3 regions of the Cobetia sp. SIMBA_158 genome follow, and region 1 is predicted to be linked to each of the others. Evidence: predicted binding sites of a transcription regulator. Region 1 holds the regulator's gene; each other region holds the start of a gene.
What was found. Region 1 encodes sigma-54, which starts transcription at its own class of promoters, with help from an activator protein. Its sites were predicted from a motif close to TGGCACNNNNNTTGCTNT; they were not measured.
Positions count from the first base shown of each region.

Region 2: a site for sigma-54 is predicted at 1,159-1,176, ahead of R2R70_RS03075 (amino acid ABC transporter substrate-binding protein). Genes of this name have one in related genera too.
Region 3: a site for sigma-54 is predicted at 940-957, ahead of R2R70_RS09880 (P-II family nitrogen regulator). Genes of this name have one in related genera too.

Region 1 is NZ_JAWJYL010000001.1:58,985-61,257, reverse strand. Features, by position in the region: gene R2R70_RS00250 (RNA polymerase factor sigma-54) at 70-1,518, shown strand; gene hpf (ribosome hibernation-promoting factor, HPF/YfiA family) at 2,179-2,273, shown strand, end outside.
Region 2 is NZ_JAWJYL010000001.1:668,134-670,406, forward strand. Features, by position in the region: gene R2R70_RS03070 (DUF3549 family protein) at 1-519, opposite strand, end outside; gene R2R70_RS03075 (amino acid ABC transporter substrate-binding protein) at 1,300-2,034, shown strand; gene R2R70_RS03080 (amino acid ABC transporter permease) at 2,182-2,273, shown strand, end outside.
Region 3 is NZ_JAWJYL010000005.1:117,476-119,748, forward strand. Features, by position in the region: gene R2R70_RS09870 (CBU_0592 family membrane protein) at 1-136, shown strand, start outside; gene R2R70_RS09875 (accessory factor UbiK family protein) at 231-605, opposite strand; gene R2R70_RS09880 (P-II family nitrogen regulator) at 1,043-1,381, shown strand; gene R2R70_RS09885 (ammonium transporter) at 1,413-2,273, shown strand, end outside.

The sequences.
Region 1 (2,273 bases):
ACTTGTCAGTGCCCCAAGTCACGGTATAGCGTAGTAAGCACGTTCCTTTGCCGTGAATTGACTGACTCCATGAAACCCACCCTGCAACTCCGCCTCGGCACCTCGCTGACCATGACGCCGCAGCTCCAGCAAGCGATCCAGCTGCTGCAGCTGTCGACGCTCGACCTGCGTCAGGAGATTCAGCAAGCCCTCGAGTCCAACCCCATGTTGGAGCTCGACGAGGACTACGAGTCGCTGGATGTCGTCGAGACACAGGATTCAAGCGAGATCTCCACTGCCGACTCCTCGAGCGAGATTCCCGAGGAATACCCCCTCGACAGTGACTGGTCGGACCTCTACCAGGACCACGCCGGTAGCCTGACCAGCTCCGGCAGTGGCAGCGGGAGTGAAGAAGGGCCGGACTTCGATCGCAATACCAGTGTCGAGAGCCTGCAGGACCACCTGCGCTGGCAGCTGGCGATGACCGACCTCGATGGCCGTGAACGCCAGATGGCGGAGAGCCTGATCGATGCCGTCGACGGTGCCGGCTATCTGAGCCTGTCACTCGACGAGCTGGTCGATGGCCTGCGCGGCCAGGGCCTGCCCGGCCTCAAGGCCTCCGAACTCGAGCAGGTATTGCTGCGTCTGCAGCAGTTCGACCCGACCGGCGTCTTCGCCCGTGATCTGCGCGAATGCCTGCTGCTGCAACTGGCACTGCTGCCGGATGACCTGCCGCTGCTGGCGCAGGCGCGCCGCCTGGTACGTCAATTCCTCGAGGCACTGGGCAACGATGATCGCAAGCTGCTCAAGCGCCGCCTGAGCCTTGACGATGACGAGCTGGATCACGTCATTCGTCTGGTGCGTGCGCTCGATCCGCGTCCGGCATCCGCTTGGGGCGAGCCCGCCAGCGATTACGTGATCCCAGATCTGCTGGTGCGCCATACCCGCCATGGCTGGCAGGTCGAGCTCAACCCGGAAGCGCTGCCCAAGCTGCGCATCCAGCCGGAATACGCCGCACTGATCAAGCGTGCCGACAAGTCCGCCGACAACACCTTCCTCAAGGACAACCTGCAGGAAGCGCGCTGGCTGATGAAGAGCCTGTCATCACGCAATGACACCCTGCTCAAGGTCGGCCGCGAGATCATGGCACGCCAGATCGATTTCCTCGAGCAAGGCGAGGAAGGCATGAAGCCGCTGATTCTGGCCAACATCGCCGAAGTGGTCGAGATGCACGAATCGACCATCTCGCGGGTCACGACCCAGAAGTACATCCACACCCCACGCGGCGTCTTCGAGCTCAAGTTCTTCTTCTCGAGCCAGGTCGGTGGCAGCGGCAGTGGCGACGCCCACTCAAGCACCGCCATTCGTGCCCGCATCCGCAAGCTGATCGCGGAAGAGCCGGCCCGCAAGCCTCTCTCCGACTCGCGGCTGGTCGACCTGCTCGCCAGCGATGGCATCGAGGTCGCACGCCGTACCGTGGCCAAGTATCGCGAAGCGATGGGCATCCCCTCCTCCAGCGAGCGCAAGCGTCTGGCCTGACGCGTCACCTGCGGCTGCCATGCCCTGCTTTCACCTCCACAATGGCAGCCGCCGCCAACCTCAAGCGCTGGATTTTCCGCTCATCAGCCTCTGACTTCGCGGGTAGCGGTACGCCTGTCGTACGCTCTGTCATGCCGTCAACCGCTCATCAATTGCCCGTCATGGGCCATGACGGCGCGCAGGATGACGGTAAAAAACCGCCGTTCCGGCAGCGTCATTCACCGTCAATCGCATGTTTTTAAAGTCACTTTTGCGCGCATTGCACCTGGATGACACCCGGAGAACCTCCCGGAACGCCGCTTGCTCCACGCAATCGAAGCGCCTGAAAGGCGACGTACATGCAGGGATTGGCGACGAAAACCCGCCTTCTTGCGCGTCTTTCACGCACCACCCATCAGACGTGCCCTTGAAGTCCACTCCGACACCCCTCACTGAGTTGAAGACAAGCACTGAGCCACGATGCAGCGCAGCGTTGATCTTTGCGCAAAGCTTGGGCATTGTCGGTACAGACGCTCACGACTTCTGACGCCACTGGCAAGGGTGCGAAAACATCGCCAGACGGTGGCCGTCAAGCCTGTTGCAGAGCGTCCGATCAGGGTTTGCTCGTAGTCAAAAAGGGTTACAATTGAATGGCAACCCGCTGGATAAAGGAGCGTGTCCATGCAAGTGAATATCACCGGGCATCATGTGGAACTTACCGATCCTCTCCGCGATTACGTCAACGAGAAGCTCGCTCGCCTCGAACGGCATTACGA
Region 2 (2,273 bases), 610 kb from region 1:
TGACGGCCAGTCATCCAGCGGTAGCTGGGCGGTGAGATACTGCTCGGCGAGCTCGTAGTACTGGCTGGCAGGGCGGTCGCAATCGAGGCTGGCGCGGGCGTGCAGCATGGCGCGCAGGCTGTCGTCCGGCGTGAAGGCCAGCGGGTTGTCCTGCATCAGGTTGTCGATCTTGCCTGCCTCGGCCTGCTGGAGATCAGGCCGGCCGACGGTCAGCGCCGTCTGACCCAGCGTCGTGATCAGACGTTCGAGGAAGGCATCGCGTTGCGCGGGGGACAGACGGCCTTCCTCATCCAGCGGCAGGGCCAGAAACCACACCAGCGGATCGTCGAGCCCAGCCGGACGGAACACGCATGACAGGCGCGCCTGACCCTTGAAGGGCTGCTCCCACGGCTGCTGTTCGGTCTCGAAGGCTTCCAGTTGCTCAAGCCTGAGCGGCGCCAGGGTGCGACCCAGGTGATAAAGGTGCAGCTCGGCGCCGGTGCGTGTGAAGAAGTTGCTCAAGGAAGAGAGAGGAGTCATGAGGCTCACCACGGCTGTGTCTCCGCCACGCCTTGGCTGGGCGTGCGGAAGAACGAAAGAAAAGAGTCTTGTCGAGCATCATTGCCAGGCGTGGCATATGTCGTTGAGTGACAGTTGCCGGCGCGTGACATGTGCCTGAGCATGTCTGGAATGGCAGCGACTTTAGCGATTCACCGGCTGTCATGCCACCCGCTGGCGTGTGATGGCGGCCAGAGGAAAGAGGGCGACCTGTTCCTATTATGGCCGCTCTTTCGACCCGTGACGGCTTGACAGATGACGCGGCACCTCAAGTCCCGCTGAGCGTTTTGCAGGTTGATGATTTTTTGATCAATTTTCGTCATCCCACGGCTGGCGCGGCTTGCAGCGTGACCGAGACGGGTTATCCACAGCATCGTCCACGGATGGCGTGAATAACTGTCATCCACTTGTCGTCAGGCTGACATCTAACGCTGCAGGTAGCCCATACGGCGTCACTGGCCCGCCATGACAGGCATGCTAGAATCGCGCTCATTGACAGGAATGCTGTCTTATTCCTTCTGGTTATGACCTTAAGGGATGAAATGATTGGGAATGCGGGGCAGTCCCGTTATCCTATACAACCAAATCACATATAAAAGGCTGTGCTTATACCTGTTCTGTTGGCTCGACATCCGCGTTCAACCGAATGTCAGCGACCGTCCAGCGCCAATGGCCCAGTCTTGCGATCCACGAGGAATCCCGATGCGCCAATCACGTTCGCTCGCAGCTGTCTTCTCTTCTACCGCTCTCAAGGGCGCCGTGATGGCTGCCGCGCTGGGCGCGACCACCCTGGGCAGCCTGGCGGCACAGGCTGACACCCTCAAGGTCGGCATGTCGGGCGGCTACTTCCCGTTCACCTTCGTCAAGCAGGACAAGCTGCAGGGCTTTGAGGTGGATGTCCTCAACGCCGTCGGCGAGATCACCGGTGACGACATCGAATTCGTGACCATGAGCTTCTCCGGCCTGATCGGCTCGCTTGAAGCCGGCCGTATCGATACCGTGGCCAACCAGATCACCATCACCGATGCGCGTAAGGCCAAGTTCGCCTTCACCCAGCCCTACGTCTATGACGGGGCTCAGGTGGTCAAGCGTCGCGGCAATGACGAGATCACCGGCGTCGAGTCCCTTAAGGGCCACAGCGTGGCGGTCAATCTGGGCTCCAACTACGAAGCGCTGATGAAAGAGCTGCCCTACGCCGACCAGATCGACATCAAGACCTATGAGTCCAACATCGAGCAGGACACCGCTCTGGGCCGAGTCGATGCCTTCGTGATGGACCGCGTCAGCGCAAGCCAGGTGATCCAGAAGACGCCGCTGCCGCTGGAACTGGCTGGCAAGCCGTTCTCGCGTCTCGAGAACGCACTGCCGTTCCGCAAGGACGCCGAAGGCGAGGCCAAGCGTGACGAGGTGGATGCCGCGCTGACCGAGCTCAAGGAAAATGGCCGCCTGGCCGAGATTTCCAACAAGTGGTTCGGCAACGACATCACCACGCCTTGAACATTGCCCGCTGCGCCCTGATACAAGGGCGCATGCCAGGATGTCATGTGCAAACGGGGTGACGGCTTGACCGTCGCCCCGTTGTCGTCATGTCGACGGGTGTCTTTCCAGACCCTCAGCCAAGCCCCCAGCCTGTCCGGATAACGAATGGATACTCTCGATATCGATTACATGCTCGGCCTATTTCCGATCATGCTCAAATACCTGCCACTGACACTCGAGATGGCCTGTATCGGCAT
Region 3 (2,273 bases), on a different contig from region 1:
CGGGGCGATCTTGCTGTTGATCAGCCTGTGCATCAATTTCAACCTCGCCAGCTTCGTGATCGAGATCTTCTGGATCATCGCCTCAGTGGTAGGTCTGGTGCGCTGGATGCTGGGCACTCGCCCCCAGACTGCCTGAGGCCGCCCCTCAGAATCAGCGGCGCCCATGACGCAAAAAACCGCCACGCCCCGAAAGGGCGTGGCGGTTTTGGTTCAGCCGTCACCTGACGGAATCAGGCGTCGCGCTGGCGCTCGATCTCCGCGGCGTGACTGGCGGCTTCACGCTTCGCTACCGCGGCTTCCCCCTCGTCATCCACTGGCGTGGTGGGCTCGGCAGCCGGTGCATTGCCCGCCACCAGCCCCTGCTTTTCCAGCAGTGCCTCGAGGGCGATGACCTGCTTTTCCAGCGACTCGACGCGGCTGCGCGTACGCGTCAGCACATCCATCATGATGTCGAAGTCTTCACGCGAGACCAGCTCCATGCGGTCGAAGGCACCGCGCATCACCCCTTGCACGGACTTCTGCAGCTCTTCCGGGCCATGCGAGGCATCCTGCAGGCGCTCACCGATCTGCTGGGCCATACGCCCGATGACGTCATTCTTGAACATGCTGCACCTCAGCCGTTGCGGGCCGGCGGCCGCGTCGTGCGGACTGCCGGTCAGAAAATGATGACACCCCTGTACATGGGGCCGTCGTGTCCTGCTGCAAGGATACGCAACCCTGGAGTCGGGTGCATGCCCCGCATCGTCCTGCACCAGACAATCCTCATCGGCAGGCACACACCTGCACCACATTAGCACTTGCCCCCACACCCAAAGGCGCAGAAACAGCACCATTACGGTGCATGCCAGGTGACCTTCGGATTCAGCCATCTTTGCACAGGCCGAAAGACTGTCAGTCATCCTGCGATAACCAGATGAGTTACAAGGATTTTCAGCCGCATGGCACATCTCGTGCGATGCACTTGTCAGGAACAGGCCGCCAGCTCATCTGACTGGCCATGCTTAACAAGAATGATCATTCCGGTAGCGAACGGGGGCAGCACATGAAACTGATCACCGCCATCATCAAACCCTTCAAGTTGGACGACGTGCGAGAAGCACTGGCCGACAACGGCGTGCAGGGGATTACCGTCACCGAAGTGAAGGGCTTCGGACGTCAGAAGGGGCACACCGAGCTGTATCGCGGTGCCGAGTACGTCGTCGACTTCCTTCCCAAGGTCAAGATTGAAGTGGCTGTCGATGACAGCAGTGTGGAATCGGTACTGGACGCCATCACCCAGGCGGCCAACAGCGGCAAGATCGGCGACGGCAAGCTGTTCGTCACTCCGCTGGACGATGTCATCCGTATCCGCACCGGTGAACGCGGCGCCGACGCTGTCTGAGCCCCGCGCACAATAACAAGGAGAACCCCGCATGAACGAGATCATCGAGGTCAAGTACGCACTTGATACCTTCTACTTCCTGGTCTGTGGCGCCCTAGTGCTATGGATGGCAGCCGGCTTTGCCATGCTCGAGGCCGGTCTGGTCCGCGCCAAGAACACCACCGAGATCCTGACCAAGAACGTGGCGCTGTTCGCCATCGCCTGCACCATGTACATGGTCGTCGGTTACCACATCATGTACTCGAGCGCCGAAGGCGGCTTCCTGCCGAGCCTGGGCTTCCTGATCGGTGCCGAGAATACCGCTGAGGAAGCGCTCGCTTCCGGTGGCGACATCTACTACAGCGCACGTTCCGACTTCTTCTTCCAGGTGGTGTTCGTGGCTACCGCCATGTCCATCGTCTCCGGTGCGGTCGCCGAGCGCATGAAGCTGTGGGCCTTCCTGGCCTTCGCCGTGGTCATGACCGGCGTCATCTATCCGGTGCAGGGTTACTGGACCTGGGGTGGCGGCTTCCTGAGCGCAGCGGGCTTCAGCGACTTCGCCGGCTCCGGCATCGTGCACATGTCCGGCGCTTCCGCCGCTCTGGCAGGCGTGCTGCTGCTGGGCGCTCGCAAGGGCAAGTACGGCAAGAATGGCGAGATCAATGCCATCCCGGGCGCCAACCTGCCGCTGGCCACGCTGGGTACCTTCATCCTGTGGCTGGGATGGTTGGGCTTCAACGGCGGCTCCGAGCTAGTGCTGTCCAACATCGATGAGGCCAACGCGGTCGCTCAGGTCTTCGTCAACACCAATGCCGCCGCCTGTGGTGGTGTCATCGCCGCGCTGATCCTCGCCCGTCTGTGGTTCCGCAAGGCTGACCTGACCATGGCCCTCAACGGCGCGCTGGCTGGCCTG